One region of the Mesorhizobium sp. LSJC285A00 genome, then DNA from elsewhere that is predicted to be linked to it. Evidence: predicted binding sites of a transcription regulator. Region 1 holds the regulator's gene; each other region holds the start of a gene.
The links. The regulator LexA, encoded in region 1, represses DNA repair genes until DNA is damaged. The targets are predictions, from matches to a motif close to TGTTCNNNNTGTGTTCNG.

Region 1 (2,201 bases):
TTGCGGTCGCTCCCGCCTCTCGGGCGGAGCTCGAGGATTTGGCGCGTGCGCGGCTGGTGGTCGAACTGCCCCTGCTGGTGGAATCGATCGAGAAGGGCGACCGTGAGTGGGAAGACGCAGTCGTTGCCGCCCACTATCGTCTCTCACGGTGCGGGTCTGTTCTCGACGATCCATCGGATGATGCGGTCGACGCGTGGTACGAAAAACACGATGCCTTCCATGCGGCGCTGCTCAGTGCCGCGACATCCAGCTGGCTGCTGCGCTTCAATGCGACGATTTCCGACCAATTGCATCGCCATCACCGCTTTCTGGGTCTGGTCCCGACGCTGCGCGCCGCCGCCGGTCGCACGGATGGACACCGGAAGGCCGTGGCGGCCCTGCGCGACGCCGTGGCGATCGAACACCATACCGCCCTGATGGAAGCGGCCCTCGATCGCGACGTCGAACGTGCGAAAACTCTGATGACCGCTCACATCGGCTACACGCTGCAGGTCTATGCCCAGAGCGAACCCGGCGCGGATGCTGCGCAGCCCCGTCCGAAAAGGAAGCGGCGGTCGTAGCCGACGCGCAGGGCACTTTGGCTTCGTTTCACCCGTTGCCGGCAATGGGCGCAGGCGGCGCTCGCAGCGCCGAACGTTACGCTGAACAAAACGTCAACACATTCATTAAACTTTAAAAGGTTGCGGAACACAACTGGAACAGATAGTGTTTGTTCTGGGTTTGTTTTTTCTGATTCTGGTTTCAGAACCCTTGGGGGCCGCGATGCTGACGCGCAAACAACATGAGCTTCTGATGTTCATCCATGAACGCCTGAAGGAGAGCGGAATCCCGCCGTCCTTCGACGAGATGAAGGAAGCGCTCGACCTCGCCTCCAAGTCCGGCATCCACCGCCTGATCACGGCGCTTGAGGAGCGCGGTTTCATTCGCCGGCTGCCGAACCGGGCGCGCGCGCTGGAAGTGCTGCGGCTGCCCGACTCGATCGCACCAGGCCTCAATGCGGCGAGGAAGTTTTCGCCGAGCATCATTCAGGGCAGTCTTGGTCAAACCGGCCAAGGGCAAGGCGGCCAAGGACAAGGCGCGTTGGGCCAAGGCGGTCTCGGCCGCCAGATCAAGCCGGGCTCGCCGTCGCGTTCGATGTCGGCCGGCAATGACGATGCCGTTTCCGCGATTTCAATCCCGGTTATGGGACGCATCGCCGCCGGCGTGCCGATCGACGCCATCCAGCATCAGACCCATTCGATCTCGGTGCCGCCCGATATGATCATGGGCGGCGAACACTACGCGCTCGAGGTCAAGGGCGATTCGATGATCGAGGCCGGCATTTTCGATGGCGACACGGTCATCATCCGCAATGCCGACACAGCCAGCCCCGGCGAGATCGTGGTGGCGTTGGTCGACGATGAGGAAGCGACCCTGAAACGCTTCCGCCGCAAGGGCGCCTCGATCGCCCTGGAAGCCGCCAACCCGGCCTACGAGACCCGCATTTTTGGACCGGACAGGGTGAAGGTGCAGGGCAAGCTTGTCGGATTGATCCGGCGCTACTGAGCCGGCTTGGGTTTGTACTTTTCACGCTGGTTGTAAGGCGGCAGGCCGCGCGCTTCGCGGGAGAAGCGGCGTTGCTCGTGCCAGGGGCGATACGGCTTGTCGACGGCGAAGCGGATGGTTGGCGCTGCAGCTGCCGATTGCGGATCGAAGAAGACGGCGGCGCTGCCGTCGCGGGCCAGCTGTTTCTTCGTCACGACCAGCACCAGCGGGTCGCGGCACGGATTGTAGGCGGTGGCGTCATCGATGACGATCAGGCTCGCGAAGGCACAGGCCGGCCGCGCCGTCTTGCGGTCTTTCGCAAGCGCTACAATGGCTCCGGAAGGGTGCCGGGCGATACAGAGATCGCCGGTGCAATAGAAGGGCGAGCCGGGCGGCAGATCGAGCGGATCGAGATCGAACCGCGTATCTGTTGCCTCGAAAATCTCAGGTGGGATAATGGTTTCGGCCCGCAGCGCCCGTTTCCAATTGTCCGTGGTGAATTCGTTGGAGCGTTCGCGGTTGAGGGCGAGTTCGCCGCCACCGATCGGCATGGCCACCAGATGCGCATCCTCGGATATGAGCACGTCTGGCGTAAGCACCTGCGGCACCGTCAACAGGCCGGCCAGCGCGAAAGGCACGGCCGCCAACCTGAGCCAGGTGGTGGCCATGGTGGCGAT
Region 2 (2,201 bases), on a different contig from region 1:
GAGACGGCGATCTCAGGGCATGGCCGATCCCCGGCACGCTGGTGCCGCTTTACGGCACGAACCCGCCGCGCGGCCAGTTGCTGATGGCGATGTACCATCTCGAGGGACAGCCTATGTCGTCGGACCCACGGCTGGCGCTGGCCAGGCAGGTCGACATCTTGGCGGCCAAGGGCCTCTATCCCGCCGGCGCCTTCGAACTCGAATTTTTCCTGCTTGCCAATGAGCGTGACGCCGACGGCAAGGTAAAGCCGGCGGACGCCGTGCTCGACGGCCGCCGCTCGGCCAAGACGGAAGTCTATTCCGTCGACCATCTGCACGGCATGGAGCCGCTGTTTTCCGACATCTATGCCGCGGCCAAGGCGCAAGGCATTCCGGCCGAAACGGTGATTTCCGAATACGCGCCCGGCCAGTACGAGCTGACGCTGAACTATCGCAGGGATGTCATGCGGGCGGCCGACGACCTCGTCATGTTGAAGCGGCTGGTGCGGGCGCAGGCGCGCCGCCATGGTGTCACCGCCTGCTTCATGGCCAAGCCGATCGAAAAATACGCCGGCTCCGGCATGCATTTCCATGTTTCGTTGCAGGACAAGAACGGCCGCAACGTTTTTGCCGAGGCTGGCGGCGAAAGCTGGTCGCTGCCGCTGCTGCAGGGGCTCGGCGGGCTGATCCAGACCATGGCCGAATCGATGCTGGTGTTTGCGCCGCACGCCAATTCCTGGCGGCGCTTCGTCTCGCAGTCCTATGCGCCGGTGGCGCCGACCTGGGGCGTCAACAACCGTTCGGTGGCGCTGCGCATCCCGGCGGGCGACGCCAAAAACCGGCGCATCGAGCACCGGCCGTCGGGTGTCGACGCCAATCCCTACCTGATCGCGGCAACGGTGCTGGCCGGCATCATCAAGGGTCTGGACGAAGGCCTCGACCCCGGCCCCGAAACCACTGGGAATGGCTATGAAGCCGCCATCACGCGCACGACCATGCCGGTCGACTGGCGCGCCGCGATCGAGGCGGCGCGGGCCTCGAGCTTCCTGAAAGAGGCGCTTGGCGAGGATCTGCATCGCACCTTCGTGGCGATCAAGCAGTCGGAGTATCTGCGCGTCGCCCGCACCGTCAGCGAGCTGGATTACCACCTCTACCTCCATGAGGTCTGAGAGACCGCCTGGAACTCGGGCAGTCGTCCTGCTAGCCCGACGATCAGGCGGCGATTACTTTTTCGCCGCCTGCATCAAACGAGGTGGCGCTGCAGCCTTCAAGAACATATCATGAACGGATGAGCGCACCTACCGTCCGTGAAAAGCTGGCAATCCTGTCTGACGCCGCCAAATACGATGCTTCTTGCGCCTCGTCGGGCTCGGCGAAGAAGGATTCGCTCCAATCCGGCGGTATCGGCTCCACAGAAGGCATGGGCATCTGCCATTCCTACGCGCCGGATGGCCGCTGCATTTCGCTCCTGAAAATCCTGCTGACCAATTTCTGCATTTACGATTGCAGCTACTGCACCAACCGCTCGTCATCGAATGTGCGCCGCGCCCGCTTCAGCATCGAGGAGGTGGTGAAGCTGACCATGGATTTCTACCGGCGCAACTACATCGAGGGCCTCTTCCTGTCCTCAGGAGTCATCCGCTCCCCGGACGAGACCATGGCCGAGATGGTGGAGGTGGCGCGGCGGCTGCGGCTGGACGAAAAATTCTCCGGCTATATTCATCTGAAGACCATTCCGGAAAGCTCGGCCGAACTGGTCGAGCAGGCCGGGCTCTACGCCGACCGGCTGTCTATCAACGTCGAACTGCCGACCGATGAGGGCGTCAAGAAACTGGCGCCGGAGAAGAAGCCGGAAACGATCCGCCTTTCCATGGCGAACCTGCGCCGGAAGATGGAGGAAAAAGCCGAGCCGACGCTGAGGACCAAGAAGCGCGAACGCTTTGCGCCCGGAGGTCAGTCGACGCAGATGATCGTCGGCGCCGACAAGACATCCGACGACGGCATCTTGCACACCAGTGCGCGGCTCTATGGCAGCTACCATCTGCGGCGCGTCTATTACTCCGCCTTCAGCCCGATCCCGGATTCGTCATCGTCGCTGCCGCTGCAAAAACCGCCGCTGATGCGCGAGCACCGGCTCTATCAGGCCGACTGGCTGATGCGCTTCTACGGCTTTTCGCAGCCGGAAATCCTCGCCAGCAGCAGCGACGGCATGCTCGATCTCG
Region 3 (2,201 bases), on a different contig from region 1:
CCTTTTAGCGGGCACGCCCCACCCTGTCCAGAAACACGGAATTGGTCCAATCCGGCAACTGCCAAGCCGGCCTCACGCTGCCCAAAAACGAAAACCGCCGGCGCGAAGGCCGGCGGTTTGAAACGCAATACTAAAGAACTCGGTTACTTAAGCATCGGGTAATAGACTGGATTTATGGCCGAACTCTGGCCGTGCCCTACATGGCGCCGGATTCTTCCTCGAAGCCGTCGTCGCTTTCGCCGCGCTCGGGGCCGCCATTCTCGAGAAACTTCTCGGCAATCAGCCCGGCATTCTGCCGCAGTGCCAGTTCGATCTCGCGCGCCGTGTCGGGATTGTCGCGCAGGAACAGTTTGGCGTTTTCACGACCTTGGCCGAGACGCTGCGAATTGTAGGAGAACCACGCGCCGGACTTCTCGACCACGCCGGCCTTGACGCCGAGGTCCACCAATTCGCCGGTCTTGGACACGCCCTCGCCATACATGATGTCGAACTCGACCACCTTGAAGGGCGGCGCCAGCTTGTTCTTGACGACCTTGACGCGGGTCTGGTTGCCGACGACCTCGTCGCGGTCCTTGACCGAGCCGATGCGGCGGATGTCGAGGCGCACCGAAGCGTAGAATTTCAGCGCGTTGCCGCCGGTCGTGGTTTCCGGCGAACCGAACATGACGCCGATCTTCATGCGAATCTGGTTGATGAAGATGACCATGGTGTTGGAGCGCGAGATCGAGGCGGTCAGCTTGCGCAGCGCCTGGCTCATCAGACGAGCCTGGAGACCGGGCAGCGAATCGCCCATCTCGCCTTCGATTTCGGCGCGCGGCGTCAGTGCCGCCACCGAATCGACGACCAGCACGTCGATGGCGCCGGAACGCACCAGCGTGTCGCAGATTTCCAGTGCCTGCTCGCCGGTGTCCGGCTGCGAGATCAAGAGGTTTTCCAGATCGACGCCGAGCTTGCGGGCATAGACCGGATCGAGTGCGTGCTCGGCATCGACGAAGGCGCAGATACCGCCTTTCTTCTGGGCTTCGGCAACTGTGTGCAGCGCCAGTGTCGTCTTGCCCGAGCTTTCCGGCCCGTAGATCTCGACAATGCGGCCGCGCGGCAGGCCGCCGACGCCAAGCGCGATGTCGAGGCCCAGCGATCCCGTCGGCACGGTTTCAATCTCGACGACCTGCTCATTGGCGCCAAGCCGCATGATCGAGCCCTTGCCGAAGGCGCGCTCGATTTGCGACAGCGCCGCGTCCAGAGCCTTTGATTTGTCCACCGCTTTGTCCTCTACAAGCCGCAAAGAATTCTGAGCCATGATACATCACCCCTTGGTCGTCAATGAAGGCCGGACAATCCGTAATCCCTGCCCATTTTGTACTACTTTTGTTCTCGTTTGGCAAGAGGGGTCAAATAACTGAAAAACCATCTTTATCCGGATTTGTTCTTTTTTTGTCTCTTGGTTTGGTTTTCGGACGCGTTCCGCGTTGGGCCAGACGCGCCGGCTGTTTCGATCGGCCGAATCGCCGGCTCGCCTGCGAAGCTCCGCCGCACAGCGTAGCGCTTGTGCGGCTCGAATAACAAAGGTCATATCGCCGGCATGGTGAAATCAGCAAAGATACTGGCGGTGGGCGGCGCCCATATCGATCGCCGCGGCCAGGTGTCGGGCACGTACGTGCCCGCGGCGTCCAACCCCGGCACGATGCGCGAGGATGTCGGCGGCGGCGTATTCAACGCGCTGCGCAGCCTGGTGCGGCGCGGCGTCTCGGCCTCGCTTTTGTCGGTGCGCGGCGGCGATGCCTCGGCCGAGACGGTTGCGCGCGCCATCGCCGACTCCGGCATTGCCGACCTGTCGGCGGTTTTCCTCGACCGCACGACGCCGAGCTACACGGCGCTGATCGATCGCGACGGCGAGCTGATCACCGGCTTTGCCGACATGGCGCTCTACGATTTGGCGTTCCCCAAGCAGATCCGCCGCTCCAAGGTGCGCGAGGTGGTCGCCGAGGCCGATGCGGTGCTCTGCGACGCCAATCTGCCATCAACGGCGCTGGAGCGGCTGGTGGGGCTCGCCGCCGGCAAGCCGGTGTTCGCCATCGCCATTTCGCCGGCCAAGGTGGTGCGGCTGATACCGGTGCTGAAGGAACTCGCGCAGGTCTTCATGAACCGGCGCGAGGCCATGGTGCTGGCCGGCGTCGATGCCAATGCCACCGAGCGCGAGA

Region 2: a site for LexA is predicted at 1,249-1,266, ahead of X726_RS148250 (putative DNA modification/repair radical SAM protein). Genes of this name have one in related genera too.
Region 3: a site for LexA is predicted at 1,359-1,376, ahead of recA (recombinase RecA). Genes of this name have one in related genera too.

The regions. Positions count from the first base shown of each region.
Region 1 is NZ_AYVK01000024.1:114,607-116,807, reverse strand. Features, by position in the region: gene X726_RS149815 (GntR family transcriptional regulator) at 1-560, shown strand, start outside; gene lexA (transcriptional repressor LexA) at 763-1,545, shown strand; gene X726_RS149825 (ComEC/Rec2 family competence protein) at 1,539-2,201, opposite strand, start outside.
Region 2 is NZ_AYVK01000026.1:164,955-167,155, forward strand. Features, by position in the region: gene X726_RS148255 (glutamine synthetase family protein) at 1-1,148, shown strand, start outside; gene X726_RS148250 (putative DNA modification/repair radical SAM protein) at 1,268-2,201, shown strand, end outside.
Region 3 is NZ_AYVK01000009.1:82,898-85,098, forward strand. Features, by position in the region: gene recA (recombinase RecA) at 197-1,300, opposite strand; gene X726_RS158560 (carbohydrate kinase family protein) at 1,583-2,201, shown strand, end outside.